Regions from separate parts of the Trueperella pecoris genome, predicted to be linked through region 2. Evidence: riboswitches for the same ligand, from Rfam matches in the RefSeq annotation. Region 2 holds a riboswitch; the other holds the start of a gene.
The links. Region 2 has a riboswitch for thiamine pyrophosphate ahead of HLG82_RS03045 (bifunctional hydroxymethylpyrimidine kinase/phosphomethylpyrimidine kinase). Riboswitches for the same ligand answer to the same signal wherever they lie in the genome.

Region 1 (15,619 bases), 990 kb from region 2:
CCGCCGTCTTCGCGGGCCTGCTGACCAAGGTTGGGGTTTACGCCATCATCCGCACCCAGACCCTGCTCTTCCCCTACAACCGGCTCACGCTCGTCATCGCCATGATCGCTATCGCAACCATGCTCATGGGCATCCTCGGTGCGGTCGCCCAGCAGGACATCAAGCGACTGTTGTCCTTCACCCTCGTTTCGCACATCGGCTACATGATCTGGGGAATCTCCCTATCGTCCACCATTGGGCTCGGGGCCACCATCTACTACGCCGTCCACCACATCACCGTGCAGACGGCACTCTTCCTCGTCGTAGGGCTCATCGAGCGCCGCGGCGGCACGACGTCGTTGGTGCGCCTGGGATCGCTTGCAAAATTTGCACCCATGCTTGCGGCCCTTTACATCGTGCCGGCATTGAACCTAGCGGGCATCCCGCCGGGGTCAGGCTTCTTCGGGAAGGTCGGCCTCATACAGGCCTCGGTGTCACGATCCGCCTGGATCGACTGGGCCTTGATCGCCACCGGAATCATATGCTCCCTGCTCACCCTCTACGCGGTGGCGCGCGCATGGAACATGGCGTTTTGGCAGACCGCGCCCGAGCCGCTGCCCACCAAACCCATCCCGTGGGGTATGAGCGGGGCCGCGGGCGCGCTCGTCATCTTCTCCCTCGTCATCTCGTTCTGGGCTGGCCCGATCAACAAGTTCACCCTTGACGCCGCCGCCGAACTCAAAGCGCGCTCGCCCTACATCGTGGCCGTCCTACCCGAGGACGGGCGCGGCACCGGCGACTCCAAGGACTCCGGCGAGGGAGGCACCCATGAGTGAAACGCGCAGCCGATCCGCCGCCACGGGTCCCGCAGGTATGACAGCCAGGGGCGCGGGTAGGTCCACCGACGGCGTCGTCAACACCAAATCCGCGCGCGCCATCCGCCGGGCGGCGCGCCGCCCCGGGCGCTTCCCCCACGCTTCGGTGGGAATGCTTGCCTGGCTCATGCTCGTGTGGGTCCTCCTCTGGGCAGACCCCTCCACCGGCACGTTCCTCTCAGGAATCATCGTCGCGCTCTTCGTCACCACCGTCGCGCCATTCCCATACGTGCCCTTCGACGGGCGGTCGCGCCCGATCGCCGTCATCCACCTGATGACACATTTCCTGTTCGACATCGTCCACTCCTCCTTCCAAATGGCACGATTCATCCTCTCCGGCCGCCAGCCCCAAGCCGCAATCATCCGCGTCCACCTGCGATCGCACTCAGACGTGTATCTGGCGATGATCTCGGGAATGACGGCGCTCGTGCCGGGCTCGGTGGTGGTGGAGGCGCATCGCGTGACGGGCACGCTCTACGTCCACGTCTTCGACACGCATCTGGCCGGCGGGATCGAGGGCATCCACCGCACCGTCCTCGAGCTGGAAGAACGGGTGTTGCGCGCGTTTGCCTCGCACGACGAGCTGGTGGACGCAGGCTACGTGCCTAGTTCCTCGAGGCGGGCCGGGCGCCTGCCCGTGCCCTACGCGCCCGCGACGGGAGCGCCGCGCGAATTCGGCACCGCTCAATCGGCCGCGGTTGTTCAGGCGCAGCATGCCAAGCGGGACGAACGCCAGGCGCGCACCCGCCGCATCGCCGGAAACGCACTTCAGGCGGAGGTGGAACAGTGATCTATGTTCTCGGTGCATGTATCGCCCTCTTGGTAGTCTCGGCGCTATTGGTCACGGTGCGGCTGGTCAAGGGGCCGACCTCGCTGGATCGGATGGTCTCCGTGGACTTCCTGACCTCGATACTGATCGGAGGAGTGGCGGTTCTCGCGGCGATCACGCGCCGCGAGGATCTGCTCGCCTTGTTCATTGCGCTTTCCCTCATCGGATTCGTCGGATCTGCCACGCTCGCACGCTTCATTACCCCGCTGCAGGGCGGGATGGGTGGGTCGGCCGCCAAAAGTCGTGAGAATGTGGTTTTTGGTGAACACACTTGGCGATTTGGGCGGAAATCTCACAGGGTTTGGCGGGTGCGCCGAGTAGAGAGCCCGGCTGGCGGCCCAGGAGAGCCGACAAACGGCGGGAGAAGCTCCGATCCAGGTGATTTGTACGATCCGGATGCTGTGGATTTCTCCGGTACGGACGTGGACACGGAGGACGTCACTGAGGTCGGGCCAAAGCACGGTGGCGCGACGGCGGTAGAAAGGATGGAGCCGTAATGGAACAGCTTGCCGACTACCTCGGGGTTGCGCTCATCGCGGGCGGATCGATCTTTACCTTCATCGCCGCTATCGGCGCCTACCGTTACCCGGACCTGCTCGCTCGCCAGCACGTGGCCACCAAGCCGCAGGTGCTGTCGCTGATCATGCTCATGCTCGGCGTGTGCCTCATGGTCCAAAGCGCGACGATGACTTGGACGATGATGCTCGTCATCGGTTTTCAGCTCATTACCTCCCCAATCTCGGCCCACATGCTGTCGCGGGCGGGGTATCGGACGGGTCGAATCGACAAGTCGGCGCTGCTCATTGACGAGCTGGGTGAGGACATGAAGTCCGGAGACGACCGCGCGTAACGGGCCCGGCCGGCAACGTCCCACACGCACCTTCGCAATTGCCTGAAGCTAGCAGTGATTTCGTCATGACAGGCGCGCTGGCCGCTGGGATAATGGGACAGAAACATCCTTGGGAGGAATTATGAACATTGGTTGGAAGCTCATCACGATGGGTATCGCGGGCGCGGCCGGGGTTGCGTCGAATGTGGTGGTAAACCAGGTGTGGGAAAAGGGCCTTGGCAAGCAACGCCCGGTTGACGAAGACGAGATGATGCAGATGCCAATGCGTGACCTTGTTGTGTTCACCGCCGTCACCGCCGTGGTGACCGCCGTTGTGAGCACGGCTCTCAAGCGCAAGGCGGCGGAATGGTACGGAGCCTAGCCGAGGGCTAGCCTCGCGACATTGGATGCGTGTGGGCCGGTCTTCGCCTGGATTCGCCTGGGCGAAGATCGGCCCGTTTTCCCCGCATCGAATGTTCGCAAGTCAACTGCTACTCTTAAAGCACGACAGGGGAGCGCGTGTGCGCTGAGAGTGCGGCAAGGTGCTGCAGACCCTCGAACCTGCTCCGGTTAGCACCGGCGAAGGAAGTCGAGCTCTCCCTGGGCGTGTGCCCTGGAAGTGACGGTGGCCGTGGAGGCTGGCGGAATTTCCAGCGGATGATGCCCGGGCTCTCCCGAAGATATGGGAGGAAACATGAAGAAGGCCCTCAGCCTGATCTCCGTTCTTACATTATCTGCCACGCTGACCGGGTGCTCGGCGGTAGACCAAGCCAAACTCACCACGGGTGACACGATCACGGTTCTCACCCACGATTCTTTTTCGATCTCGGACGAGGCTAAAGCCAAGTTTGAGAAAGAAACGGGCATGAAGCTGGCAACCACGGCTCCGGGCGACGCGGGTATGGTGCTCAATCAGCTCATTTTAAACAAGGACAATCCGACTGTTGACGCCGTGTTCGGCATCGACAACTTCTCGGCTCAGCGTGCGCTTGATGAAGGTGTGATCGCGGATTACACGCCGGAGAAGGATCCGGGTGCGAAGATGCGCATTGGTGCGCTGACGGCGATCGACGCCGGCGATGTGTGCCTCAACGCGGATCCGGCCTACTTCAAGGAGCACAACCTTGAGCTGCCGACGTCGTTCAAGGATTTGACCAAGCCCGAGTACAAGGATCTCTTGGTTGTGACCAACCCGGTGGTGTCCAGCCCGGGTCTAGCGTTCCTGGTGGGATCAATCGAGCAGCTAGGTGATGGCTGGCAGCAGTACTGGACGGATATGTTCAAGAATGGCACGAAGGTGGTCGACTCGTGGTCGGACGCTTTCTACACTGATTTCTCGGCTGCCGACGGCAAGGGTGCCTATCCGCTCGTGTTGTCTTATGCGTCTTCGCCAGCCTACGGGAAGGGCGCTTTTGTGAACGTGCCGGGTACGTGCGTCGCGCAGGCCGAGTATGCCGGCGTGGTTAAGGGTGCGAAGAATGAGGACGGCGCCCGGAAGTTCATTGATTTCATGCTGTCGGAGACAGTCCAGAAGGATATTCCGGAGAAGATGTATATGTACCCGGTTGCTGATGTGGAGTTGCCTGCGGAGTGGGCCAAGTACGCGACGCGCCCGGCCGATTCGATCGTTCCGGATCCGGCGAAGGTGGCTAAGAACCGCGAGGCGTGGCAGAAGACCTGGTCGGGTCTGTTCGAGAATCGTTAACGACGCCGGTTTCGATGAGCGCAAGGAAGATTGTTCCGACTGTGGCCGGGTGGGCATTGGCGTTGACTGTGCCGCTGGTCTTCCTTGCGCTCTTTTTTCTTTGGCCGGTGGGCAGGATGCTGGGCTTGGGCATGTCGAGCGCGCCGGTGGCCTGGGAGGTGTTGGGTAGCGGCCGGACGTGGCGGATTGTGGGCCAGACGCTGGGGATGGCGGTGGTGGCGACGATGGGTTCGCTCGTCCTTGGTATCCCGGGGGCCTATGTTTTGTATCGCCTGCGTCTGCCGGGGCGCAGGTTCATGCGGGCGTTTGCGACTGCCCCGTTTGCGTTGCCGACCGTGGTGGTGGGTGTGGCTTTCCGCGCCTTGTTTGACCCGTCGGGTCCGTTGGGTTTCTTGGGCTTTGATCAGTCGACGACGGCGGTCGTCCTGGCCATGGTCTTCTTCAATTATGCGGTGATTGTGCGAACCGTTGGCTCGATGTGGGCGGGGATCGCGGATTTGACGGCGGCGGCCCGGACGCTGGGAGCGAGTCCGGCGCGCGCCTTCTTCACGGTGACGTTGCCACAGCTGGGCCCTTCTATTGCGGCTGGTGGCGGCCTTGTTTTCTTGTTTTGTGCCACGAGTTTCGGCATTGTGCAGACCTTGGGGCGTCCGGGTTATGGCACGCTTGAGTCTGAGATTTATGTGCAAACGACGTCGTACCTGAACTTGGATCATGCCGCCGTGTTGTCGATCCTTCAGCTCGTCATTGTTGTTTTTGCCCTCGTGGTGTCGACGGCGCTTTCGTCGCGGACGGAGCGGGCGCTGTCGGTGTCGGTTCACCGCCCGCAGCGCGTGACGCGCGAGGCGATCCCGGCGTTGGTGATCACCGCCGGTTCTTTGCTTTTTCTTGCGGCTCCGATGGTGGCCTTGGTGGTGGGGTCGCTGCGTTCGGGCGGTGAGTGGACGTTCCACAATTACCTCGCGCTAGGTCGGCCGGGGGCGGGCTTTTCTGGGGGCACCTCGGTCCTTGATGCGCTCGATCATTCGGCCCGCATCGCCTTGGATGCCGCCGTGGTTGCCCTGGCTGTTGGCGTGATTCTCGCCTTGGCTTTGTCGCGCCGCCCGCGCATGCCTCTCGCGCGCGCGGGCCAACGGGTTCTTGACGGAGTCGTGCTGTTGCCGCTGGGAATCAGTGCGGTGACGGTGGGCTTCGGTTTTTTGGTTACGTGGGGCCGGGTGCAGTCGCTGCCGGTGGGCGTGATCGTCCCGCTGGCCCAAGCCGTGGTGGCGTTGCCGCTGGTGGTGCGCTCGCTTGTGCCGATTTTGCGTGCGATTGACCCGAGGATGCGTGAGGCTGCTGCGACGCTCGGTGCGAGCCCGGCGCGGGTCATGGCGACGATCGACCTTCCGATCATGGCCCGCGGTCTGGGGGTTGCGTTCGGTTTTGCTTTTGCGATTTCCCTGGGTGAGTTTGGTGCGACCTCATTCCTGGCCAGCCCCGATTACCAGACTCTTCCCGTGCTGATTTCCAAGCTTCTTGGCCGGCCGGGCGTGGATAATTATGGGATGGCACTCGCCGGCTCGGTGATCCTCGCGGGCCTGACTGGCACGCTCATGTTCGTCACTGATGTGCTCCGCCCGCGTGGCGCTCGGGGCGCATTTTAAGGAGAAATCATGCTGACGCTGGAGAATATCGACCTCAGCTACGCCGAGCCGCCCGTCCATGCGGTGGACCATGTGAGCCTGGACGTGCCCACGGGAACGATCGTGGCGCTCTTGGGCGAGTCCGGTTCGGGCAAGTCTTCGCTGTTGCGGACGGTCGCGGGTCTGGAGACGGCGTCGGGCCGTGTGATTCTCAACGGACGCGACGTCAGTAGCGTGCCCGTTCACGAACGCAATATCGGGATGGTTTTCCAAAGCGGGCAACTCTTTCCACACAGATCGGTGGCGCGCAATATCGCCTACGGCCTCGAAGTGCGCAAACTGCCGAAGCCTGAGCGGAGCGCGCGCGTGGCCGAACTGCTCGAGCTTGTGGGCTTGCCAGGCTATGAGAACCGGCCGATCGTCACCCTTTCCGGTGGGCAAGCCCAGCGTGTCGCCCTAGCGCGTACCCTTGCCCCGCGCCCGGAGCTGGTCCTTCTCGATGAGCCGCTCTCCGCTCTCGACCGCATCCTGCGCACCCGGCTCTCAGCCCAGCTGCGCACTATTCTTAAGGCCGTCGACGCCACGGCCATCTACGTCACGCACGATCGGGAGGAGGCGTTGAACGTTGCCGACCTCATCGGCGTCATGCACGACGGCCGGCTCATCCAGCTCGGCACCGCCGAACAGTTGCTGGCCAACCCTGCTTCCGAGACGGTTAACCGCCTGCTGGCTTAAAATAGTTCGCCGTGTATCATGCCCGGACACACCTATTGCCGACGAGTTTAAATTCTAATGCTCGGCTCGCTAGGGAAATGTTCCTATATTTCCCGTTTGGATATGCTAGCGTTACGTTCCCAACAGCTTGGTCCTCGGGGAGTACACGCATGCGAGGTCTCCGTAGGTCCTTGCTGAGCCAAAGCCTGATTTTGTCACCGGTATCCCGCGTCTTCCTGAGCTATCTATCATCCTTGCGGTTGATGTTACTTTCACTAAGTATGGGAATCCCCCCGTTCCAGTACATGCTGCCGTTAGGTGCGCATTGATTGTTCTTTGTCTTGTAGTTGATGAGGGGTGAGGGAAATCAAAGGCTCCTGAGCATGTAATTTCAATACCTTTCGCGCTGGATTTAACAAATGAACTCCCCTGGGCAACTCTTCGCACTCATTCTGCAAGACGTGAGCTATTGCTCGCAGCATTTTCATGGATAGAATCTAAAGGTATCGTGAGCTTGAAAGTAAACTCCTCTCCATTCTGTTCAAGATCAACGATTTGGGGCTCGTTGTCGGAGAGGATCTCTATGCTAGCCTGCGTGCCAAGGGAGTTGGATAGGGCTCCCGTGACAATTGCGAAGCATAAGGCCGAGCTAAATAGTAGGTTTTCCATTGGAAACTCCTTCGGCAACTCGGATGTGAGAAGCAGTGAATAATATGGATACTTCACTATTGTTCAATTGGGGGAGCGCTAGGTCGTTATGAAAATTGCCTTTCACGAAGCAGATTACTTCGCGCGTTTTGCCCAAAAAGGTGACTGTCTCACGCCGATACCTTTCGCTTATACCGTGGGCGTGGCGAGCCCCGGAGCACAATGGGATCTCACGCGTCACCCGCCTTTTGCTCGCGAGGTCCCGCACCACAACCCGCTGTCAATCGAACAAGAAAGAGAGCTCGATCAGATCCTCGTCGAGACATCGTGCTCTCTTAACCTCGCACTCTACGCGGGCCACTTTGGTGAGGATTGGGGGCACTCGCTCGGTTTTGTGGATGAGGATGGCACGTTCATCTTCGGTGAGCGGTTTAATTTCATGCTTTATCGCACGGACGACATGCCACCGTTCGCCTATTACCGGCAACGCTGGGATAGCCCTTTCTCCCAGGTCGTAGCGGCATGGCCCGATAGTCGTTCCTGGTTTTTCAACTCGTTGCCCGATGCTCCATACACGATCATAGGTAGTGACAACGCGCATGTCGTCGACAAGCTCCTGGCATCTCCTGTGCTTGGAGCTGTTATTCTTCCGGCTTTCGGTGAATAATCCGCACCATCCTGCTACAGCGCCGGGTTGTACTTGAGCATGTTGACCTCGCCCGAGCACTCCGTGGCGATCGAAATGTTTGCCGCGAGCTTGCCCTCGGCGCGAAGCTCGAGGAGGCGGGGGACAACCCGGTCTCGCAATGACCAAGGGTCAATCGTATTGACGTAGATCTTCGAGCCGCCCTCGAACCCGGCGAGCGTGGACACACGCCACTTGAGCAGAATGCGCCAGGGCATGTTGACGTCCGAATCCATTGGCTTGGTGTACCACTCTTCATTGGTGGGTACGTCCGCGCCGGTGGCGGCGTGCATGGCATGAACGAGGTCCGACATCGCGCGCAGCTCGTCGCGGCTGTGCTCCCAGGGCTGAATGTGCGCCGACTTCGACCAGATCTCCAGGGACGGGTAGCGGTGGCCAAAGCCAGCGATCGCGACCGCGTGCTTGTTCTCGGCGATGATGAGGTTGTGGTAGCCGGCGTAGTTCACCCCGGCTTCGTTGTAGAGGTTCGGATTACGGCGAACCTTTTCCACCTCCATGCGGCCGTTGACGGTGCGCTGGTCAATGGCCACCAGCTGCTTGTGGAGATGATCAAAAGACGCGCCGGCGGGTTTAAGCCAATTCTGGAAGACCTGGACGTAGCGAACGTAGCGATTCGACTCGTAGAGGTCGCGCATGGAATCGACGGTGAGGCGCATGTACCACTCGTGTTCCTGCGGCGTGAGCGTTCCCGACGATGCCAGCTGCGTATCGTCGCTCGCCCCGTCCACGAAATGACGCCGACCCAAAATAAGATCGTGCCCGCCTCCGAAGAAGGAATAGGCACCCTTCATCTTCTCGGCCTCGGTCAAGTCCTCAAATTCCTCGGCGCTCATGCGCGAGGCGTACTTGTTGCGCAGCACGCCCATGACGTGGGCGCGGCCGGCCGGATCCGCCAAATAATGATCCATGCGCAACTGTGCCGCAGGGCTGAGTTTGTAATTGTAGTTTGCCGCCCAGTAGTCGAAAGAGAGAATTTCGAACAGGTTTGGCACCCGCCTGAACTCCCACTGGTTAGAGAGCATGTCCACCGAGTCGGTGAGGAGGATTTCGGCGTCGTCGCCCTTGCGAATCAAGCGCGACTTCTCCGGCGGGGTCTCAAGTACCCGCTGGGTGCAGAAGGCGCAGTGATGGCCCAGCTTGCTTGGGTCAATGGGCTGAGGATCCGCGTTTCTGATGCCGAGCGGCCTGTTCGCACGTCCCGGGACGGTCCACACCTCCGTACCCGAAAAAGGGTTGAGTTGTTTGATCGTCCCATCCGCCATCACCCGGAGGGGCTCGGCGAAAGCTTCGTACGCTTGCATGCGACTTCCTTTCAGCATCGTTGCGCCTTTCATTCTAACAGTGCTTCGGTGGTAGAAATACGGAGTGGCAGAACGCGTGAAACTTCCTCGAGAAATATGGGTGCTAGTGGTGGCAGCCGTGGTGGTCTCCCTCGGATATGGGATTGTGGCGCCGGTGTTGCCGCAGTTCGCCAAAAGTTTCGGGGTCACGACGACGGCCGCGACCGTCGTCGTCTCCGCTTTCGCTTTCATGCGGCTGACGTTTGCCCCGGTGTCAGGGTCGATGTCGAATAAGTTCGGCGAACGTGCAATGTTCATGCTGGGGGCCGTGATTGTGGCGGCGTCGTCGGCCGGGAGTGGGCTGGCCCACACATACGTTCAGTTGCTTCTGGCGAGAGCGCTCGGAGGCATCGGGTCGGTGCTGTTTTCGGTGGCGTCGATGTCGCTCATCATGAAGCTCGCGCCGGCCCATGCGCGGGGTCGGGCCTCGGCAGCCTACGGCTCCGGATTCCTCCTCGGGTCGATACTCGGGCCCGCGCTCGGTGGCGTTCTTGCTCCGCTCGGGCATCGTTGGCCGTTCTTTATCTACGCGATGTTGCTGGTGGCGGCCGCGCTAATTGTTTTGGCCTTCGTTCCCTCCGCGGCCGATGGGCATACGCCTCGCCGTACCCGATCCGTCCGCGCGCAGGTGACGCCAGACGAGTCCGGCAATCCCCAGGTCACGCTCGAACATGCGGGCACGCGCAGGCCCCCGATGCGGGTGCGCGAGGCACTGGCACTACGGCGATTCTGGATCATCTTGCTCACCGCGTTCGCGCAAGGGTGGACGAACTTCGGGGTGCGCGTAGCGGTTGTTCCGTTGTTGGCGGCGGGTATGCCCGGCGCGCCCGCGTGGCTGCCCGGTGGGGCGCTCATGGCCTACGCCGCGGGTAGTGCGCTGTCGCTGATGCGAGCGGGGTACTTTTCGGACGTGTATGGGCGCAAGCCCACCGTCGTTTTCGGTCTGCTCATTTCGGGCGTGTTTACCGTGTTCATGGGCGTGTGGGACTCCGTGGCCTTCGTACTGGTGGCCTCCCTGATGGGAGGCTTGGGCTCGGGAGCCATCCAGCCGTCACAGCAGGGCGCGGTGGCCGACATTATTGGAGACCGCCCGGGATCCAAGGTCGTGTCATTCTTCCAGCAATCAGCCGACCTCGGCCAGATCCTCGGCCCGATCGTCGCCGGTGTGATGATCGATTACTCGGGCTACCTGCTCGCATACGCCTTCTCGGGGGCGATCTTGATCGTTGTGGCGTTCGGATGGATCGTGGGTGTGCACGAGCCGATGCGCGTACGGCGTCGTCAATCCGGACTTTAGGGGAGCCTAATTACTTCGTCAGCGAATTGATCGGCTCGGGCCGCGCGGGCGCGAGATAATAGTACGTAAGTGACATCTTTCTGAAGGAGGAAACGATGGAGTACGCAGGCGTTTACGATGACCAGGGCAAGAAACCGTGGGTTATCGACATGGAGGGCGAGACCCTCGGAAATGACACCTTCCGCACCACGATGTGGACGGGCGAGCACCTACAGATGACGGTCATGTCCATCCCAGTTGGGGGCGACATCGGCCTTGAGGTTCATCATGGTATCGACCAGTTCCTGCGCATTGAGCAGGGCAAGGGCAAGTGCCAGATGGGTCCGAGCGAGGACAACCTCGACTTCGAGCGAGTTGTGGAGGACGATGACGCGATTTTTGTCCCGGATGGCGTGTGGCATAACGTGACCAACATTGGCGATGAGCCTCTCAAGCTGTACACGATCTACGCGGTGCCCGATCACGTGCCGGGCACCGTCCACCAGACTCAAGCGGATGCGGAGGCCGATCCAAACGAGGAAGACTAATCGCGCCGTCCGGGGCGGTCTCGCGCAGCGGGTCGCACATGTGTGGGGCGGGGAGCTACGGCTCCCCGCCTTTTTGTTCTCCGGCGGTGTGTCCGGCCAGAGGCTACCCCGTCGAGGGGCGCAGGCGATCCGGGTATTTGATAGGTGCGCCCGAATACAAGACGAGGGCCAGAAAACCAAGCGTTATGGCGAATATGAGTTGTGTCGGTGTCGCTAGGGGGTCGATCGTGACCGCCCACCATGAATAGCTATCCCCACTGCCGTCCTGCCCAAACTGGGCTGCCACCCCCGGGAGCAGAATCGGAATGAGCCAGGTCAATTCAGGCTTGCCGGCGGCAAGAAATGGAACGCTCAATGAAACGTATAACAAGACGTTTCTCGTGATCGCGCCTTGTGAGGCGCCGGCGATATCGCACATTTTCACCGTGATAAGTGCGGCGATGATAGCTGCTAAGGTCACCGACACAAACCAGAAGGCTTGTGAAACGAAGTGTCTCCTGTTGGTAGGAAGGGCGGTCATTTCAAGACCGGACAGGGCAACCGTTGCGCCAATAGCAACAACTGACGTCAGAAGGATGACGGGGGAGACGGGCCGAATCAGTAGGATCAGACCCAAGCGTTGCACCTTAAAATTGCCCAGCAGGGGCATGGCAACGAGGCCCGCGAGCGCAATCGCGAGGCCGAGCCTATATCGATGCACCGCGATGATGGCTCTTACAAGTCGCACTTGTTCCATCGATTCATTACCTCAGAAACTTCTGCTGGCGTCAGGACTGTTGTGTCGCTTTCGCTCGTTGAATCGCTGATGTCCATGATGTGTGCCCATGTGGAGGCTACTGCGCTCAGATCTCGATAGTAGCTATCGGGCAGAGGCTCATCTTCATAGAGTTGAGGGCATTGAAAGGGTACGGATACGTTCGTGGCGAGAAGATCAGGTGAAAACGCTTCCTCCGCCATGATTGTTGGGAGGAAACGTGTTCTTCCAGTTATTCCTTCAACGTCCCTGGCGCCGCGAACTGAAAGTTCGATAACTCTGTCAGGGATGAGGGCCTCATATCCGGTATCGCGAGCAGCTGCATATAGCGAACTGAGGTAGTCGACATAGGGCTGACCAATATCTGCATGCTCGCGGTACAGACAAATGGGAATCACGCCTTGATAGCACTCGTCAGGGTAGGCGGGGCTGGGGTTCATCGGCCTGCCCGGAACAAAGTAGCTTGCGGCAACAAGAATTGTGAACGCGCTAATGAAACCGGCTTGCGCTCGCCAATTGGGTATCCCTCGAGCCCAGACCTTACCCCGGGGCGTGGCAAGGAGGACCAGACCCGTGATGCCAAGCAGCGAAATTTGGAACAGTAGATGCGAAACATTCCAGGTCAGGCCAACTTGTGACACCGATGCGCCGCTATCGCCGAGAATTCTGAATGATGGTTCACTCGCCATCATCCCCATCAGACGGAGCTGGAGAAGGTAGGCGCTGACAGCTACGGCTGGCCCGGCAATAAGCGGTGGGAGAAATCGCCCAACTGCAGATCCAAATGCCGTAAACCAGAACAGCGATCCAAGCTGGGCGATCACAGCAAGAACAATCTGCCAAACCGAGTTAATGACTGCGTCAAAGATAACGAGGGAACTCACGACTGCAAGGAGGTGAATAGCTGCCAGCGGAATGAATGTGGACATGGCCATCCAGCTAAACGCTCTGAATCCTCGTCGTCCGTCGGTAACGTGGTGTAGGTGATCCCGCGTCAGTCTTGAGGCGTCAACTGCTGAGATTCCGGCGGCTACCAGTGTGACGAGCCAAGTAATGAGTGACGTGCCGCGAACGACGAACACGGCGTCGCCCACCCACGAGGGCCCTTGAAGCATGATGTTGGCGATGTACATTCCGGCCACCGGGATAAACGCCCAAAAACCAAAGAGCGTTTTTGAAGCGTACCTAATCATCGAATGCCCCCATGATATGGGTGAGGCCACGCTCGAAGACCGTGTTGCCGATTCCGCCGCCTGCGCCAATTCGCTCAATCTCTTGAGAGGTTCCTTCAAAGGCCAGCGCACCGTCCCGCAGGACCAGAATGCGGTCGCTCATCTGTGAAACGTCGTCCGCCAGATGGGTTGACATTAAAACGATATGGTCGCGAGCGAGCTCCTCCGTTAATTGCCGCAAATGCACGCGTTGAAGAGGGTCTAATCCCGCTGTCGGCTCGTCCAGAAGAAGGGCGGCCGGGCGGGCCACAATCGCTTGGGCGACGCCGAGCCGCCGCCCCATTCCGCCGGAAAGTGTGCGGATATTGGACGTACGGCGCTCGAGTAACCCCACGGATTCGAGTGCGTCTAACACAGCGCTACTGCGGTGTCGTTTTTCGACGCCGTAGAGCCAAGCGACGTACCACAGATAGTCGTCGACCGTGGCGTGGGTAGGAAACTGCATCGATTGCGGGAGGTAGCCCACGCCGGCGCCTCCGTCGAGCTTGCAATAACCCGAATTCGGCCGGAGTTCGCCGGAGATGAGATCAAAAAGAGTGGATTTTCCTGCACCGTTTTCACCCACGATACTGGTTAGCCCGCGGGGAAAGACATGGCTTATTGGCCCTAGGGAAAATCCACCCTGATGGGAAAAGGCGAGTTCGCTACAACGAAGTTCTAAGGTCATCGCTGACGTACTTTCTCCTAGTATTTCTCGCCCCGGGTTAGCACGTCATTGCTGACGATGTCATTGCGGTAGGGAATGTCAATCACTACTCGGATCCGTGCTCGTGCGTAATCCGCATTTGGGCTAAGTGAAGTGGTGGCTGCAACGCGCTGGTATGCCGGGAATGCAACTCGCTGAGAGTTTGCCCGTTGGTGCCAGTAATATTGCTGATTGCAATTCGTATACTGTGGAGCAAAGCAGAGTCCTGAATTGACGTAGGTGACGAGTTCAAGCATCGCCTTGTGGTCGTCAGCGTTGTTGATTTTGACGTAGCCGTCCACGCGTGAGCGTGTGCCTTGGGAGTGGCTAATTCCCCATGTTCCATACCCGTAGGCGGTGCTGCCGTAGCCTGATGCCTTCAGCGGGTAAGAAGCCGAGTTCCAGCTCTGACTAGCGTATGCCGCGCTTGCTCCAGCGCCGAAGAGTAGACCAGCTAAAACTACCCCCCCCCGGTGATTGTCCGCAGAGTTTTCATGGTGCCCTCCTTGAGTTTGAATGGCGACCACCAACCGGCCGCCTGTGACACATATTACACGGTGGTGGAAAATTCCGTCAATAGCCGTAAAGCGTTGGTTGGTGGTGATCTGTCCATGGTTGACTGTCGGCCACTCGTTGGGTGGCGCTGGTGTTGCCACCCGCGTCGCACCTCTCCACCCGTGACGCACTTCTCTGCCTGTGACGCACCTCTCCGCCCGTGACGCACCTGAATCCCGGGTTTAAGGTGCGCCGTTAGCGGAGAAGTCCGACGGCAAGGGGCGCGACGACGAGGCGCGACGACACCGTGGGCGCCGCCCGGGCGGCCCGGCTCTGGGTAGGGTGGAGGCATGAATCTCGCGGCAGTGATCGTCCAAGCTGGTGGTACGGGTGCCCGCCTGGGTGGCGCGTCCAAACCCGATTACCTGGTGGGTGGCCGACGTCTGCTTGATGTCTTCTTTGCCGAGCTGGCGGCCGCAGGCTTTGCGGGCGTGAGCGTCGTTGTCGCGCCCGGTGAGGTGGCGGTTCCGCCGGGCGCCATCCGCACGCTTGAGGATCCTCCGCACGGTGGTCCGCTTGCGGGAATAGTGGCCGGGCTCGCGCAGTTGGAGGGGTTGCCGGATTCGGCCCTCGTGGGTTTGGGTGCGTGCGATGCGCCGTTGTCGCCGAGGCTGTTCCCGGCGCTGGCCTCGAGCCTTGAGCGAAGCGGCGGCGGAGTGGCTTCGGGCTCGCTAGATGGGGTGATCCCGGCGTCGGGTGAGGGGCACCATCGGTATCTGCATGGCGTTTATCGGCTGGGAGCGCTGCGCGGGTTAGAGTTTGTGCGGCACGGTGCGATTCGCCCGGCGTTCTCCGCATTGAACCTTTTCGTCGTGGATGACCCTCACGATTGGTGTTTCGACGTCGACACCTCCGACGACGCCGAAGCGCTCGCGGCGCGCCTGTAGGGCCAGCTCGTCGTGATGTGCTGGTCGGCTGGGCTCCTACTCGCGATGGTGTAATCCTGTCAAGAATTGCGCCCGCCAAGGCTCGCTCGCGCCGTGGTGTGCCGCGGCCCAGGCGGCGCCGCGCGCCGCTATGCGCTGCCAGTCATATCTAGATGTATAGGCGGTCCGTCGCTGAAGGGTGCATTAATTTCTTACCGTGCCGTAAGTGGCCGGATTTCCAGGAGTGGAAAATTCACGGGCGTGACTGTATGAAATTCCGGGTTGATGAATATGGCTCATAAGTAATCGTGCCGGCTGACATGGCATTTATGGAACGCTCGGTATCTTGCAATAGTCCAATCGGTCAGAAAGACTCTCGAGCTTTCACGACACACGGAGAACACAATATGAGCCGTTCATCTGTCTACCGCCGGATTCTTGCCGGTGCCCTCG
Region 2 (15,619 bases):
GTATCTTCCCCAGTTCTGTTCCCTGCCGGGACGACGTCGGACAGGCCGCCGGCAACGACGTCGATGTCGTGGTCGACGTCGGTAGGCGATAGCCGCGGCCCGAGCGCCGCCCCCAACGTGACCAAACCCGCACCACACAGTAGCAACGCAACTGGCGCGCCGTCACGGCCGAGTGCACGCTCCAGAGCCGGCAGATAGAATGGGAACAGCGCGGGCGCAATCAGCGAGAGCGAATAGCCCATGCCGTAACCGGAGGAACGCACCTGAGTTGGGAAACGCTCCGAAAGGTAGGCAGAGACCGGCCCGTAGGCCGAGACTGTGACCACCTGCAGACAGGCCGCTAGCGCGGCGGCACCCGCCACACTAGTGGCACTCGTGATCGCGAACCAGAGCGCCGGTCCGGCGATCGCCGCAACTGCCATCCACGCCACGAAGAGCCGTCGCCGGCCCACCAGCGACGAGGCGTGCCCGGAACCTGCCATGAACACCGCTTGGGCGAGTGAAGCGACGCCCATAATGAACGGCGCCTGGGTGGCGGTGAACCCTGCGTCTGCCGACAGCCGACCCGGAAGTATCAACACCGTCACCGCCGTCAGAACCCACAGTCCGCTCATCAACGTGAAGACCTGCCAGAATGCGCCGGCATGACTCCCAAACAGTACTTCCCGAATGCCGGCAGGTGCGGCCTCGCCCGCCGCACGTTGCCGGTGGAACACGGGAGCGTCGACCACGTGCCGCGAGTAGTAGGCAAACATGCCCAGTGAGAACATCACGCCCACACCGAACAGGGCACGCCATCCCCACGCAACGTATGCCTCGCGCCCGAGGAGAGCCAGGCTGGCCGCCGTCGCGAAGGCAATCGTGGCCTGTGCAAGCGGGGCCATCGCCAGAATTACCCCCGACATCAACCCGCGTCGGCGCGGCGGTGTCCACTCCATCGCCAACGGAATCGCGGCCGAGTACTCACCTGCCACGAACACGCCACCAACAAAACGCAGCACCAACACCCCGGCGAGCGCGGCAGCGCCGATCGCGAGGTGAGTGGGCATGAGCGCAATCCCAGCGGCGCACGCGGCCGTCCCTGCGATCGCAATCCTGGTGGTAGCCGTACGACCGAGCCGATCCGCGATCCGCCCGAAGATCACCCCTCCGAGTGGGCGCCCAAGCAACATCGCAACCACCACCAGCGCGCCCGCTTGGGCCGCTCCAGGCCCGCCGAGCACCACAATCGCCGGGGCGAGCGCGGTGAGCGGCAGAAACACGTGAACGTTGTCGATCCAGTTGCCGATCACGCCCGCTCGTAGGGCAGCCCTGCCCTCGGGTGGAAGCCAGACGCCGGTGGCGCCGGTAACGCCCTCCTGGTTGCAAAATTCAGGCGAAACTGCGGCGCTCACTGTTGGCTCGATTCCGACGCAAGGCGAGTGCTCTGTTCGAAAAACTCGAGCTCGTGGCGGCATGCGAAAAGGAACGCACGAGCCGCTCGGGAGCGGTCGGCCGGCGAAGCGGCCTCCATCGCGCGTTCCACCAGCGCGATCGCGTGCTCGGCTTCCTCCGCGAACTCGGGAGCGCCGTAGGTGCGCAGCCAGGCAGCATATGGATGGTCCTCGCCGACGTCGGGAACGAGCGCGCCGGTCTCTGCATATAGCCAGAAGCAGGGCAGCACAGCCGCAACGCCCACCGCGTACTGCTCACCGAGAACGCTAGCGAGCAAAAAGGATGTGTAGTGGCTAGTCACAGGGCCTTCCTCACCCGGGAACACGCCACCAAGCCAGGTGGTGTGGAGCTCACGCTCCCCCACGATCGCGCCGATCGCGGATTGTGCCCAGAACACGCCGTCATCGGCGTTCAGCGCCCGCGAGCCAAGCGCTGCGAGGGCACGCGAGTAATCCGCAAGGTACAGAGCATCTTGCCCGAGGTAGAAACGGAACTGTTCCTCAGGCAATGAGCCGGCGGTGAGGCCACGCACGAAGCCGCAGCGCGCGATCGCGTCCCACGTCTGCCAGCCCGCGTTCCACAGCGCGCGAGTCCACGGGCCGGCCGCCTGCGACGCCGTCGGCGCCGGCGCGTTCGCTGTTTGCGGCAAGTCCTCGGGAGCGTTGAGTTCGGAAGGCAGCTGGGCAAACCACGGGCGCGTGTTCGCGGCAGATGCGAGGCGACGTGCACGGTACGAGTGGTCCACAGGGCCGTTGCCCTGGCCCACTTCGAGTGCTGCGCCATGGTTGATCGCCTCGTTGAGCCAATCGGTGGCCCACGTCAGGGCGACCGGGAGCGGATCGCCCGAGCCGAGGCGTGTGGCGAGCGCCGAGGAGAGCGAGCATCCCGTTCCGTGGGTGTTCGTCGTTGCAAGTCGAGCTGCGGGCGCAGCGTGGGTAGTTCCGTCTGGGAGCACGGCGTAGTTCGTTGCGACAGGCGAGTTAGTCAGGTGTCCGGTTTTGACGATCACGGCGACTCCCGTTTCGCTTGCCCAGCGCCGGGCCTGCGCCAGCGCGACGTCGGCGGTGCGGGCTGGCTCCTGGCCCACGAGCACCGCAAGCTCACCAATATTCGGCGTGACGACGGTGGCACGGCGCGCGAAGGCGCGCATCTCTGCCTCGGCGTCGGGATCGAGGAGACGATCGCCAGAGGTTGCCACCATCACCGGATCCACAACCAGCACCTTCGGCGAGTTTTCCTCGCACCAATCGGAAACCGCCGCGATGATCTCAGCCGTAGCGAGCATGCCGGTTTTAACGGAATCGATGACGACGTCGGAGCTGACAGCTCGCAACTGTGCCGTGAGAAACGCCGGATCGGGCGTGTGGACGTCACTCACACCCTGAGTGTTTTGCGCGGTCAAGGCCGTGATAACGGCCATCCCGTAGCCACCGGCCGCTGTAATGGATTTGAGGTCCGCCTGGATTCCGGCTCCGCCACTCGGATCTGAGCCGGCGATCGAAAGCACACGCGCAGGCCGTGCGGCGAGGATTGGGTGAATGGGAGCAGGATGCAGTGGTGCCATGAGGACATCCCTTCGCTAGTACGATCTAGATCAGGTTCCACGGGTGTAATCTCAGCGCCTTGCGGCGCACCCCGTGTCCGTGCCCGAATCGTAACACACGCGAAGAACAGGGAACTACCGACGACGATCAGCTACCCCTACGATTCGGTAGGGTAAGTCCGCCTCTATTGCTTCGGCGAGGATGCGGGCCACAGTTTGTTCCACTCGCTTTGAGCTTGTGCATGGTGCAAATGGATTCGGCATGCTTCCCCGTTCGCAAGATGATTCCCTTGCTATTCCGGCCTAGCCCGTACCATTCGCACTTCATGGCAACCGGGCGTGGCATCGTCGAAAAGCCGCTGAACGCCGTCTTGTTCAAAGCCATGCGAATGGTAAAAGGCTTCGCCGATTAGGTTATTCTTGATCACCCAGACGTAGGCGGATTCATCGCCGAGGCACGCATCTAGCAGTGCCGTACCGATGCCCTGGCGCTGATGCTCGGGATGCACGTAAAGAACTGAAAGTTCACTGGGAGCGGGAGCCTCGTCATCACGTGAAGCGTTAGCAAGTCCAATCCCGACGATCCGTGAAGCACGAGAGTCTGACGATGTGGTGTTTTCAGCTAGCCAGAACGGATCGCCACTGTTGATGATGTTTCTCCAGTAGCCAGCGATTGCGACTTTCGACGCGGGAGCAAAGAGGCAGTCGAGGAAATTTTGCGGCAGTATCTCGCGATACGCCCAACGCCAACAAATCTCCTCGAAATCAACCATCGCAGACGTGTCATCGGCCGTAGCAGTGCGAAGCGTGGATACGTGCATGCGCCGAATCTTACCACTGGTGAACGGAGTCGAGCGGCTAAGGCCAAGCTGACTACGGCGTCGCCGCTTGAGCTATACACACCCTCACCGGACTCGACATGGCTTGCGAGTTCGCCCCACCACCTACCACGTCCTCTGCCAGCACATCACCCCAGACGGCAACACCACCGCCGCGATCAAGGACGGGACGCGGATCGCGGTCGAGGGCTGGCCCACCGAGCTACGGTCTAAGTGGCAGCATTGTCTGCGCATGATACGCGGCGTGCCATATAGAATCTCTATCACGCAGAGTCTGACCAAGGTAGATCCGCGCGCCCTCATCTGCACAAGTTTCGAAAAAGCCCTCATCATCCAGCAACCACGGGCCAAGGAGAACATTGCCCGGCTACGCCGCGTCCACCCAGACAAGACTCCCCAAGACCTCATCTCCTATATCAACAAGTGGTATCTAGGTGCAGTGACCGCATCCGGCGCCGGCGCGGGAACTACGGCCGTCATTCCCAACGGAGTCGTCCAAACCTCAGCCGCAATGATTGATCTCGTCACCTATCTCGAAGCGTCCGTCTTTTACATCCTCAGCCTCGCCGAGATCCACGACCTCGACCTCGAAGACCTGGAACGTCGCAAGATGCTCGTCACCGCCGTCCTAATCGGCAACTCCGCCTCCTACAACAACCTCAAAGACGTTTCCGTGAGCTTTCCGGTCGGCGCGCTCACTGTCATATCCGGCGTCGCCGGTTCGGGCAAGAGCTCACTTGCCTCCGTCTTGGCAAAGCAGCACCCCGAAGTCGCTGTCATCGATCAAATGCCGCTGGCTGCATCCAGCCGTTCCTCGCTATTGACCGTCTTGGGACTCGACACCCCGATACGCGGGGCCTTTTCCAGAATCTCTGGTCTGAGTGCCAGCTGGTTCAGCGCGAACGGGAAAGGCGCCTGCTCATTGTGTAAGGGGCGGGGCACAACGCGCATAGACATGGCCTTCATGGATGACGTGCAGACACGATGCGAGCGGTGCGGCGGCAGGAGATTCAACGAAACCACTATGGCGGTCCTGCTGCCATACGGTTCGCGTGGCCTCACGATCGCGGACGTCCTCGACAGTGGCTTGGATCGGGTCGGTGAGCTATATGCCGACCAGGATGAGGTGCTCATTGTCATATTCTTGCTTCAGCGAGCCGGCCTGGGGTACCTCACCTTGGGACGAACACTCGACACGCTTTCAGGCGGTGAGCTCCAGCGGATCAAACTCGTCCGCTTCTTCAAAGAACACCAGTGGGATCAGAAAAATGTGTTGGTCCTAGACGAAATCACTACCGGATTGCACCCCAAAGATGTGGAGCAGATGATGCGCTTCCTGCGCCACCTCACCACAAAGGGCGTGACCGTCATCGCCATAGACCATAACCTAGAGGCCATCGCCCAGGCCGACGACAACATCGATATCGGCCCCGGAGCGGGTGCCCAAGGCGGGACAGTAGTCTTCGCGGGAACGCCGCGAGGACTAGCTGACTGCCCATCCTCTCTAACCGGGAGCTGGCTCCAAAAGGCGCTATTCTCTTCTCACATTCGACTAACGAAATGAGGGGACAAGGAATCGCGTGAAAACTGGACGTTATGGCAAAAGTGCGATGTATTGCGGCCTAGCCTTCACGGCATGGATCATCAGTTCATTGCCGCTATCAAAGATGAGAACAACGGTCTCCAACAACCTGCCAGCATCATCAAAGCCGAGCCTGAGTTCGCGCTGTGGATTCTCCTCATCGAGAGGCTCTACCCACAGTGGTAACCCGGCAGCGAGAATAATCCCGTCGTCTGTCAGACCCTGATTGGCCTGATGCTTGCGTGCGGAAGCATGGAGCTTCACACTCACAACAAGGCCGCTTCTCGAATCAGCTCCGAGCGCGACATCTCCCGCGACTGCGCCCGCCGATCCAACTCAGCAATCTCTTCAGGCGTGAAGCGAACCGCCACAACCTGGCTCGGCTGCGCACCACGACCAGGACGCCCGCGTCCGCGCTTCTTCAGCAGTGCGGCGTCGTAACCATCTTCAGCCTCACGAGCCTGCGCCGGCCCACCCTGCCCACGGACCAACACTAAACCCGCCCCACGAGCCCAGACCTGAACCGAGTGACAATTAACCTTCAACTCACGAGCAACACTTGCACACGAACGCCCAGAAGCAACCAAGGCCACCGCATGATCACGAAACGACTGCGAATAAGGCCGAATCGGCGATCTACCAACCATTCAACACACTCCAAAAAGTAGTGCATTGACCCCTGGAACCTACCACATGACTTTCAATACAGGGCTCATCAATAAGGCAACGGGGGCAAAACCGCGTCAGGTGAGTGAAAACTCTGAGCAGGTGGAGGCAAGCGCCCTTCTATCTACGTTTTGCTCAAAATAATTCGAGCCAGGAGCGCTTATTAACCAGGGTAAGATCTTCAAGATCTATTACTGACATAAAAATCCCTCTATACAGATGGTCGAAACGCCAGGTTGCTAGATTTCTTCTGCAGGGAAAACCCAAACTTCCTAGCAGCACACTCTACATGCACGGTTTTCCTAACGCTCTCCTGGCCGAGCGGCTTACAGCACCCTATATTCCTAGCCGTCAGAGGTTTGAGCAGATACTGCTAATGCGTACCAACCATGTGTAATCTCACACACATGCGTGTAAGGTATCCTCAAGACGCTTGCAATAAGCGGAATCGGGGAAAGTGACACTATTGCAATTCAACGAAAAATCGGTCTTGAGAAGAATTACGATAGCTTACGGCTTGTTGACGCTCTTCGATTTTTTATTTGGCTCAGTCTACATCGTGGTTCTTCTCAATAAAGGACTATCGCCAATCCAAATCGGAAGTTTATTTGGAATAAGCTCTGCACTTTCACTTCTGATAGAAGCACCAAGCGGAGCACTTGCCGATAGATTCGGCCATCGTAAATTTCTTGTAGCAGGACTAGTAATCTGGGGAGCGAGTTTATTATTGCTTGCGTACTCAACAATGATAATTTCAATCGGACTGTCCTTAGCTTTTTGGACCTCAGGCATGGCGTTGCAATCCGGAACTTTCGCACCATTACTCGTGTCCTCGGCAGGAGAGTCTGACCGCCAAAAGCTTTTTGAGCAACTTTCACGGCTAACTCAAAATGCGAAATGGCTAATGTCAGCAATTGCTGCCATTTTAGTCTGGAGTCTTGGCAGCGTTTGGGATCCCACTACCATAATATTGGCTGCGGGCATCGGCCTCATCTTCCTCTCAGTAGTCTGTTTTGGCATGTTCGAGGAAACCCATTCCAGATCACGCTCACGAATAACAACTACTTTGAGGAATTCCTTCCTTTGGATTCTAGATAAGCAAACATTGCCACTTATATTTGGGAGCATCCTCGTAGGATTCAGTTCTGTCGGCATCGTCATAGCTTGGCAGCCGATTTTATCCTCCGAAGGCAATGTTCAGATGAATGGCCTAATCCTTCTGGCGCTTAGTCTCGGTGCGCTAGCCGGATCCCAGATTACAAGAGTCTTGTTCGAACGAATGTCGCACAGAACAGTTTTCACTCTCGGAGTCTTCCTTGTTGCATTCGGATTGTTTGGCGCGACATTATTGCACTCAGGTAGAATAATGGGCTTCATAGTAGCCGAGTTCGGCTTCGGAATAGCTACCGTAGGTTTCGGAGCACTCCAACAAATGCATTTCACAGACGAAAACCGCAATAGCATGTTTTCAACACTATCAACGGTGACCATTCTCACATCAATCGTCGCCAATGCTGCATATGGGTATTTGTGGGGCACATTCGGCATTCTACCCGCGACCACCATCTTCGCCACTGCAATCTTTACATTTGGGGTAGCATTTCTCGCATTTTCGACAAAGTGCACGAACAAGGCGAATTATGGGAACTAGAAGACTTTCTGACGGTACCTGCGCGTAAGAGTTGTTCAGCGTGCCCTCCAGGAGGGGCAGCCTCGAATCGTGCCAGACAACCACTCGCAGATGTGCGATTGAAGGTGCACCTTCTGAGATATGAATCTTTTCGAGGTCCGCTCCTAAACATTTTGACGCAAACCCCGATACTTTTTGACGGCAGCCCTGAACCTTTTGACGATTGCCCATACTTTTTGACGGATGCCTATACCTTTTGACGGTTTCCCAGTTTGAGCCTCGCGCGCCGGTATTCCCGCCAGTATCTGTCCCTAGGAAGCCGCCACCAGCCCGATGACCACCCCCACCCGAGAAACACTGAACCCCTCGAATCCCGCGAAATACCAGGCAAAACGCGGAACCCAAGGGGTTCAGATCGTACTCAAATCTTTGTATCAAAAGTCGAGTGCAAATGGTGGAGATGGGGAGAATTGAACTCCCGTCCGACGATGCAAAACCCAAGACTTCTCCGGGTGCAGTCTGCTTTGCGTTGTTTTCAGCTCCAGCACTCACGCAGACAAGTTGCTGACGAACATAGTTACCTAAAGTTGATCGTCACCCGGTAACTCAGTGCCGATCCAGTGGCTTTCAAAAACGACGCCAGAACTCTCACGTGAAAGCACCGTGAGGCTGACGGACTTCTTTAAATGCGCTCGCGCTTAGGCAGCGAGGGCGAAGTCAGACTTCTGCTTGTTGGCAGTTATTGTTTGCAGAGAGTCGTTTAAGAGATGACTCTGCATCCTCTACCCGCTTCCCTTCGGCAGTCATCGCCGTCGAAACCGATCATCCCCGTATTGAGTTGTTAAACAACAAGGCCCGAAGGCTTGGATATACCTTATAACGACGACGCCGCCCGCGTCTATTCCCGTCGTCACAGCCGCGAGAAAACGCCGATAAGTTCTTCAAGCTGGCGCGGATGGGTCAGGCGTAACACGGCAAGCCCGGTGGATGCCACTTCCATCTCGCGCATCCTGGCACGCTTGGAAGCAAAGGAGTGAAAGTGCCATCGAAGGATCGAGTCCCGGCTCAACACCTGCTTCCAGTTTTCACGATTACCGTTGCAGACCTCAAGACCATCGACCGCACGCCGCCATGTGCGGCGCACAAGCCGCCAGAGAGACAACCAACGTGGATAATCGAGCGCGATCATGACCTGTGCGCGTTCGAACACAACATCGCGGAATTGTTGGTAGGCCGAATCAAATACCCACTCCTCGGTCGCCGCCAGCTCAGTAGCGATGGCCCGCATGGACTCATCGTCCCTGTTAGTCCACGGCGCCACATCGGCTGGAAGCCACCCGACGGCGTCGTCCACCAGGACAACCGGAAGACCGCTCGCCCGCCCAAATCGACTTGCTGCCGTGGATTTCCCGGAGCCCGTAACACCGTAGAAGAGGACGCGGCGCGCGCGGACGACGTCGTCGAAGGTAGCCCGCGGCATTATTTCTTTCCCCCTCCGCACAGTGAAAGCGCAGTCCGTTCCCAGCGCCATCCGTGTTTTCACTACCATGAAGGGTACTATCACAGCATGGGTAAAAAGATGCTGGCTCCGAAGACGATCAATCCCGGCGACAAGGTCGCGCTGCTGTCCCCCGCCTGGGCAGCTCCGGCGTATTTCCCGGAGATTCATGCGCAGGCTGTTGAGCGCCTCGAGCGGCTCCTCGACGTCGAGGTGATCGAATACCCGACCACCCGAAAAATGAACGCCAGCCTAGAAGAGCGCGCAGCCGACGTCAACGCAGCCTTCGCTGATCCGAGCATCCGGGCAATCCTCACGAGCGTCGGCGGCGATGACCAAATCCGCCTGACCAGGCTCCTCGACCCCGCTCTCCCCCAGGCCGATCCTAAGCCGTTCTTCGGCTATTCGGACAACACCAACATCCTCAACTGGCTGTGGATCAACGGCGTGTCCGCCTACCACGGCGGCGCCACACAGGTACATTTTGGCCCCGGTCCGCTCGTCGACGCCGAACACCTCGTCACGCTCCGCGCGGCACTTTTCGGCTGGGGAGATACCCTCATGCCCACCACCACCGACTCTCAAGATTTCGGCTTCGACTGGTCCATGCCCGAGGCACTCACGGAAGACTCACCGCGCGGGCCCGCGCTCCCGGTGGAATTTCTTGGCAGTGACGACGCCGTCACTGGGCACACGTGGGGCGGCTGCCTCGAGGTGCTCGATCAGCTAGCGATCGCCGACCGCCTGCCGCCCGCGGCCGACCTCGAAGGGGCGATCCTCATCCTTGAAACCTCGGAGCTCATTCCTCCCGCCGACACCGTGGGCAGGTGGATCCGAGCCTTCGGAGAACGTGGCTACCTCGACGCGGCGGCAGGTCTCATTTTTGCACGGCCGGTCGTGGACGACCGCGACGCGCCCGCACCTGCAGAGGCGCTTCGATCCCGACACGACTCCTACACCGAATATCTACTGGCAAACCTCTCCCTCTACCGCCGTGACCTACCGGTTTGTCTCAACCTGCCCTTCGGCCACACGCGCCCGCAGCTCATCCTTCCCTATGGCGGCGAAGTGACACTCGATCCGGTAGCCGAGACAGTAACCGCGCACTTCCCGCACGCCGAGCGATACACACCCACGACGCCACAAACCCGACCCGCGCCCAACACTCACCTCGCAAAGGACACTCACCTAGCATAGGGCGCCACCTCACACCGAGCGCCCGCTAGGCTTCAGTAGAACGGGCCAGACGGCGTCGTTAAATAAAGTCGATCACGTCCGCGATCGACTCGTGCACGTGGTCAGGGCGATAGGGGAACTTCACGATGTCCTCGCGCTTCGTCGAACCGGTGAGCACCAAATGCGTCTGCAGACCGGTCTCCACACCCGCCTGAATGTCGGTGTCCATGCGGTCGCCCACGATCGAGGTATCCTCCGAATGGGCCCCGATCTTGTTCAACCCGTTACGCAACATGACCGGGTTGGGCTTGCCCACAAAGAACGGCCGGCGGCCAGTCGCCTTCTCAATCATGGCCGCGACAGCGCCCGTGGCCGGGATGTCGCCGTCGGCAGAGGGGCCGGTCGCATCAGGATTAGTCGCAATAAACCGCGCGCCTCCTTGGATAAGCCGAATACCCGTGGTCAGCATCTCAAACGAATATGTGCGAGTCTCACCCAGCACCACGAACTCCGGATCCGACGACGTCATCACGAAGCCCTCCTCGTACAAGGCCGTCGTCAATCCGGCCTCGCCGATCACAAATGCCCGCCGATCTTCGCTCTGATCAGCTAAGAACTTCGCCGTCGCAAGCGCCGACGTCCAGATACGCTCTGCAGGCACCTCGAGGCCGGAAGAGGCAAGGCGAGCCGACAGGTCGCGCGTCGTAAAAATCGAATTATTCGTCAAGATCAGGTGCGGGATGTCGCGTTCGTCAAGGCGCTCCAAAAATTCCTTCGCACCATCAAGCGCCATGCCCTCGTGTACGAGGACGCCATCCATATCAATCAGCCATGCACTCATACCTCAAGCAAACCATGAATAGCGCTCCTGCGTGCCACATTCCGCCAACATGCACGATCGTGCCACTCGCGGCGGGCCCTCGAGGGTTAACGTGCGCGCTTGCGTGCCTCAGACACTGCGCGCTCGGCCTCACGCTGATCTTGCTTGCGGCGAAGCGTCTCGCGCTTGTCCCATTCCTGCTTGCCACGAGCCAAGCCGATTTCGATCTTGGCGCGACCACGGACAAAATAGAGCTCGAGTGGCACGACGGTGGTGCCCTTTTCCTTGACCTTCACGGCCAGCGTGCGTAGCTCGTCCTTATGTAGGAGAAGCTTGCGCTTCTGCGTGGGGGCGTGGTTCGTCCAGCCACCGGTGGACCACACCGGAATATTGGCACCCACGAGCCAAGCCTCCCCACGCCGATCAAAATCGATCCACGCCTCCATAAGAGACGCGCGCCCAGCCCGCAACGCCTTGACCTCCGTGCCAGCGAGCACGAGGCCCGCCTCATACGTCTTGTCGATGAAATAGTCGTGGCGAGCCTTCTTATTGCGGGCGACGACCTTCTTCGCGTCCGCCGCCTCCTTCGCCTTTTGGGCAGGGGTCAGCTTACCGCTTTCCTTCTTCCAAGCTTTCGGCATGACACATCCTTCCCTTCAGTGCTGGCGGCATGGTCCTCTAGTCTATGTCCGTTCCCCGACCAGGCACAACATCATGACCAGCGGCGAGTAAACGAACTCAGCGTCATGGGATCGATGACTCGCCCGTTCTGCCACACCTCGAAATGAACGTGGCACCCTGTGACGCGGCCCGTCTGCCCTGTCCACCCTATGACCTGACCTTTCGACACTTTTTGACCACGGGAGACATTAAATGCTGAGAGGTGATTTGTCACCGTCACGTAGGAGTTACCTCCCACGACCCCATGGTTGATAAATATCTGGTTGCCGTGGGTTCCGTTTCCGGCGGCGGGCACAACGTCGGAGACGACGCCGTCAGCCGGTGCAGTCTGTGGCTCGCCACATCGCGAACGCAAGTCAACGCCGTTATGCATCCATGTTCCGCCAAAGGGATAGACACGCATTCCCCACGGCGAAGTCACATAAACCGGGGCGGGTACGGGTGGCTGAATCCAGCTTGCCGAGGCTTGCGCCGGCGCCGGCGCGGGAGCTCCTGGGCGCTGACGTGCACGTTCCGCCGCCTCGCGTGCCGCACGTTCAGCAGCTTCCTTCTTGCGTCGATTCTCTTCGTCAATGGCGGCAATGCGCTGGGCCGTCTTTTCGCCTTCGGCCTCGATATTTTGAAGCGAGGACTGGTAGTCGGTCTTCTTCGCCTCAAACTCTTCCGACTGGGCAACGATGCTCGACTCAAGCTCGAGCAACTCCGCCTTACGCGCGTCGGCCTCGTTCTTCTTCACGGTCTGCGTCTCAACCAACGCTTCGGCCTTGTTCTTCAAGTCCTGAATTTGTTTCTCGACAGCGCTCTGACGCGCCTCGCGATTCTTTGATTGGGCCGCCCGCTGCTGAAACTCGTTCAACGACGACGCATGAGAGCGCGAGACCGCCGCCTGCGCGCGATAGGCGTTGGCGAAGTCCTCCGCGGTGGCAGAACCGACAAGCATCTCCATCGTCGAAGGCATCGTGTCACCGCGGTAGGTCGCGCGAGCGAGCTCGCCCAAAGACTTGCGCGTCGCGTCAGCATTGGCGACGTTCTCGGCGATAGCGTCCTTGATGCCAGCAAGCTCGCCTTGGGCCGCATCGAGCAACGCCCGGTTGGCCTCCGCCTCGCGCACGGCCGCCGCGAGTTCGTTCTGCGCGCTGGCCACCGCGGCCTCAGCCTCGGGGATCTTGCCGCGAGTTTCTTCAAGCTTGAGATAGGCATCCTGCAGACTCACATCGATGCCCTCCAGCTCGGACTGCAACCGCTCCTTCTCGCGCTTGTGCTCTTGCTGCTGTTCAACCAGGTCCGAGCGCTCGTCGGCGAATGCCGGCGCGGAGTTGATGACCATCGTCGCTCCAGAAACGGCGAGCATGAGCGCGGCGAGTGCCGATGTGAGCTTGCGCATCCGATCTCCTAGACCCTCGTGTAGCGGCGCAGCGCGAGGAACGATGCCAAGCCAGCCACGACAAGAGCGCCAAGCAGGAGCCACGGCGCCAGCATGAGCACGTCGTTGCCGGTAATGATGCGCAGCCACGAGCCGGCAAACCAGTCATGGACGAAGTAGGCCACTGCCACCCACAGCGCGGCGATCGCGGCGATGGAGCCGATGAGCGCGGCTAGAAGGCCTTCAAGAATGAACGGAGCCTGGATAAACGCGTTCGAGGCGCCCACAAATCGCATAATTTCCGTCTCGTTGCGGCGGAACATGGCCGAGAGTCGAATCGTTGCCGGGATAAGCAAAAACGCGGTGATGATCATGATGCCAGCCAGCGCTCCTGCAATGAGCGTGAAGCGGTTGAGCATGTTAAATAATGGTTTGAGTTGCTCGCGTTGATCGATCACCGTGTCGACGCCGGGGCGCCCCTCGATGCTCTCCCGGACGACGTCGTACTCTTGGGGATCGACGAGCTTAACACGGAAAGAGGCTTGCATCTGCTCGGGGGCAACTGTATCAACCCAGGCGCTACCCGCTAAGTATTCACGGAAATTCGTGTAGGCCTCTTCCTTCGACTCGAAGTACACCTTATCGACGTACTTGGCCATGTCCGGTGAATTGAGATAGGTCTTCAAAGAATCGATCTGCTCCTGGGTGGCCTCGCCTGCCGCACATTGAGGAGTGTTTTGGTCAGGGGCACACAGAAAAGCCGAGACCTCCACGCGGTCGTACCAGTCGTTCTTCGCCGACTCGATCTGATCCTGCAACAACACGGCCGCACCCACGAACATGAGGGACACGAAGGTCACGAGGGTGACCGACGCCGAGAGCGCAAAGTTCGCCCGCAGGCCTTTGAAGACCTGGCTGAAAATGAAACGAAGCCTCATGCCTGGCTACCTCCGTAGACGCCGCGGTCCTGATCACGCACCACGTCTCCGCTCACAAGCTCAATAACTCGCTTACGAAGCTGATTGACGATCGCCTGGTCGTGAGTGGCCATCACCACCGTCGTCCCCTGGCGATTAATCCGGTCGAGCAGACGCATGATTCCCAAGGCCGTCTTGTGGTCGAGGTTGCCCGTCGGCTCGTCAGCAAGAAGCAACTCGGGGCGGTTCACCATCGCGCGTGCGATCGCCACACGCTGCTTTTCGCCGCCGGAGAGCTCATGCATGCGGCGCTTCTCCTTGCCATCAAGGCCCACGAGCTCGAGGACCTGCGGCACTTCCTTCGAGATAGCGTGGCGCGGCTTGCCAATCACCTGCATCGCGAGGGCGACGTTGTCGAAAACGTTCTTGTCCTGCAACAAGCGGAAATCTTGGAAGACCGTGCCGATCTGGCGGCGCAGAAAAGGTACACGCCGCGAGGACACTGCCGCCAGGTCCTTGCCCAACACGTGAACCTTTCCGGAGGTCGGCCGTTCCTCGGCCAACACGAGCGCCAGCATCGTGGACTTACCCGAACCGGAAGCACCTACAAGGAAGACGAACTCCCCGCGGTCAATATTTAGGCTCACGTCATCAAGCGCGGGAGCGGCCCCTCGCTGATAGATCTTCGTGACGTTTTCAAAAGTGATCATAAATCGCGCCAAATCCTTGCAAACATGGTCTCCATAAGCATAGGAGTCACGGATTTTTCTTCAGATAAGGCACGCCGGAGCCGTGGTTATTCCGCCTCTTTTTGCGACTGGCGCCACCGGATGCCGGCGTCGATAAAGCCATCAAGGTCGCCATCGAAAACAGAATCGGTGTTGCCCACTTCGTGTCCGGTGCGCAGATCCTTGACCATCTGATAGGGGTGAAGAACGTAGGAACGCATCTGATCGCCCCATGATGCCTTCACATCGCCTGCAAGCTCCTTCTTCTTCGCTTGCTCTTCTTCGTGGCGCTTTTGCAACAGCTTGGACTGAAGAACTCGCAACGCCGCGGCGCGATTCTGAATCTGCGACTTCTCATCCTGCATGGATACGGTCAGCCCCGTGGGGATGTGCGTCATTCGCACCGCCGAATCCGTGGTATTCACCGACTGCCCGCCCGGCCCCGAGGACCTGAAAACGTCAATCTTCAGCTCCGTTTCGGGGATCTCGATCGAGTCTGTGGTTTCGATCAGAGGAATGACTTCCACAGCGGCGAAAGACGTCTGGCGGCGTCCCTGATTGTCGAAGGGAGAGATGCGCACCAGGCGGTGCGTGCCGGCCTCCACCGACAGCGTGCCGTAGGCATAGGGAGCCGAGACCTCGAACGTCGTGGACTTGATGCCCGCTTCCTCGGCATAGGACGTGTCCATCACCTTCGTCTTGTAGCCGTGACGTTCTGCCCAACGCAGGTACATGCGCTGTA

Region 1: linked by a shared signal. The riboswitch ahead of HLG82_RS08915 (thiamine ABC transporter substrate-binding protein) and the one ahead of HLG82_RS03045 (bifunctional hydroxymethylpyrimidine kinase/phosphomethylpyrimidine kinase) in region 2 are both predicted to bind thiamine pyrophosphate.

The regions. Positions count from the first base shown of each region.
Region 1 covers NZ_CP053291.1:1,926,857-1,942,475, reverse strand. The annotation lists gene HLG82_RS08940 (Na+/H+ antiporter subunit D) at 1-815, shown strand, start outside; gene HLG82_RS08935 (Na+/H+ antiporter subunit E) at 808-1,644, shown strand; gene HLG82_RS08930 (MrpF/PhaF family protein) at 1,641-2,180, shown strand; gene mnhG (monovalent cation/H(+) antiporter subunit G) at 2,180-2,533, shown strand; gene HLG82_RS08920 (DUF4235 domain-containing protein) at 2,655-2,894, shown strand; TPP riboswitch at 3,012-3,117, shown strand; gene HLG82_RS08915 (thiamine ABC transporter substrate-binding protein) at 3,207-4,217, shown strand; gene HLG82_RS08910 (ABC transporter permease) at 4,178-5,863, shown strand; gene HLG82_RS08905 (ABC transporter ATP-binding protein) at 5,873-6,577, shown strand; gene HLG82_RS08900 (hypothetical protein) at 7,004-7,282, opposite strand; gene HLG82_RS08895 (hypothetical protein) at 7,314-7,871, shown strand; gene HLG82_RS08890 (DUF4921 family protein) at 7,886-9,211, opposite strand; gene HLG82_RS08885 (MFS transporter) at 9,276-10,547, shown strand; gene HLG82_RS08880 (cupin domain-containing protein) at 10,643-11,074, shown strand; gene HLG82_RS08875 (hypothetical protein) at 11,178-11,810, opposite strand; gene HLG82_RS08870 (hypothetical protein) at 11,789-13,021, opposite strand; gene HLG82_RS08865 (ATP-binding cassette domain-containing protein) at 13,014-13,727, opposite strand; gene HLG82_RS08860 (hypothetical protein) at 13,745-14,047, opposite strand; gene mobA (molybdenum cofactor guanylyltransferase) at 14,591-15,187, shown strand; gene HLG82_RS08850 (GDSL-type esterase/lipase family protein) at 15,574-15,619, shown strand, end outside.
Region 2 covers NZ_CP053291.1:630,469-646,087, reverse strand. The annotation lists gene HLG82_RS03050 (MFS transporter) at 1-1,394, opposite strand, end outside; gene HLG82_RS03045 (bifunctional hydroxymethylpyrimidine kinase/phosphomethylpyrimidine kinase) at 1,391-2,998, opposite strand; TPP riboswitch at 2,989-3,082, opposite strand; gene HLG82_RS03040 (GNAT family N-acetyltransferase) at 3,271-3,798, opposite strand; gene HLG82_RS10410 (excinuclease ABC subunit UvrA) at 3,902-5,380, shown strand; gene HLG82_RS10475 (hypothetical protein) at 5,453-5,584, shown strand; gene HLG82_RS10470 (ribbon-helix-helix domain-containing protein) at 5,665-5,892, opposite strand; gene HLG82_RS03025 (MFS transporter) at 6,531-7,715, shown strand; RNA gene ssrA (transfer-messenger RNA) at 8,147-8,524, opposite strand; gene HLG82_RS03015 (P-loop NTPase family protein) at 8,605-9,174, opposite strand; gene HLG82_RS03010 (S66 family peptidase) at 9,262-10,389, shown strand; gene HLG82_RS03005 (HAD-IIA family hydrolase) at 10,448-11,209, opposite strand; gene smpB (SsrA-binding protein SmpB) at 11,296-11,829, opposite strand; gene HLG82_RS02995 (M23 family metallopeptidase) at 11,901-13,253, opposite strand; gene ftsX (permease-like cell division protein FtsX) at 13,262-14,170, opposite strand; gene ftsE (cell division ATP-binding protein FtsE) at 14,167-14,859, opposite strand; gene prfB (peptide chain release factor 2) at 14,946-15,619, opposite strand, start outside.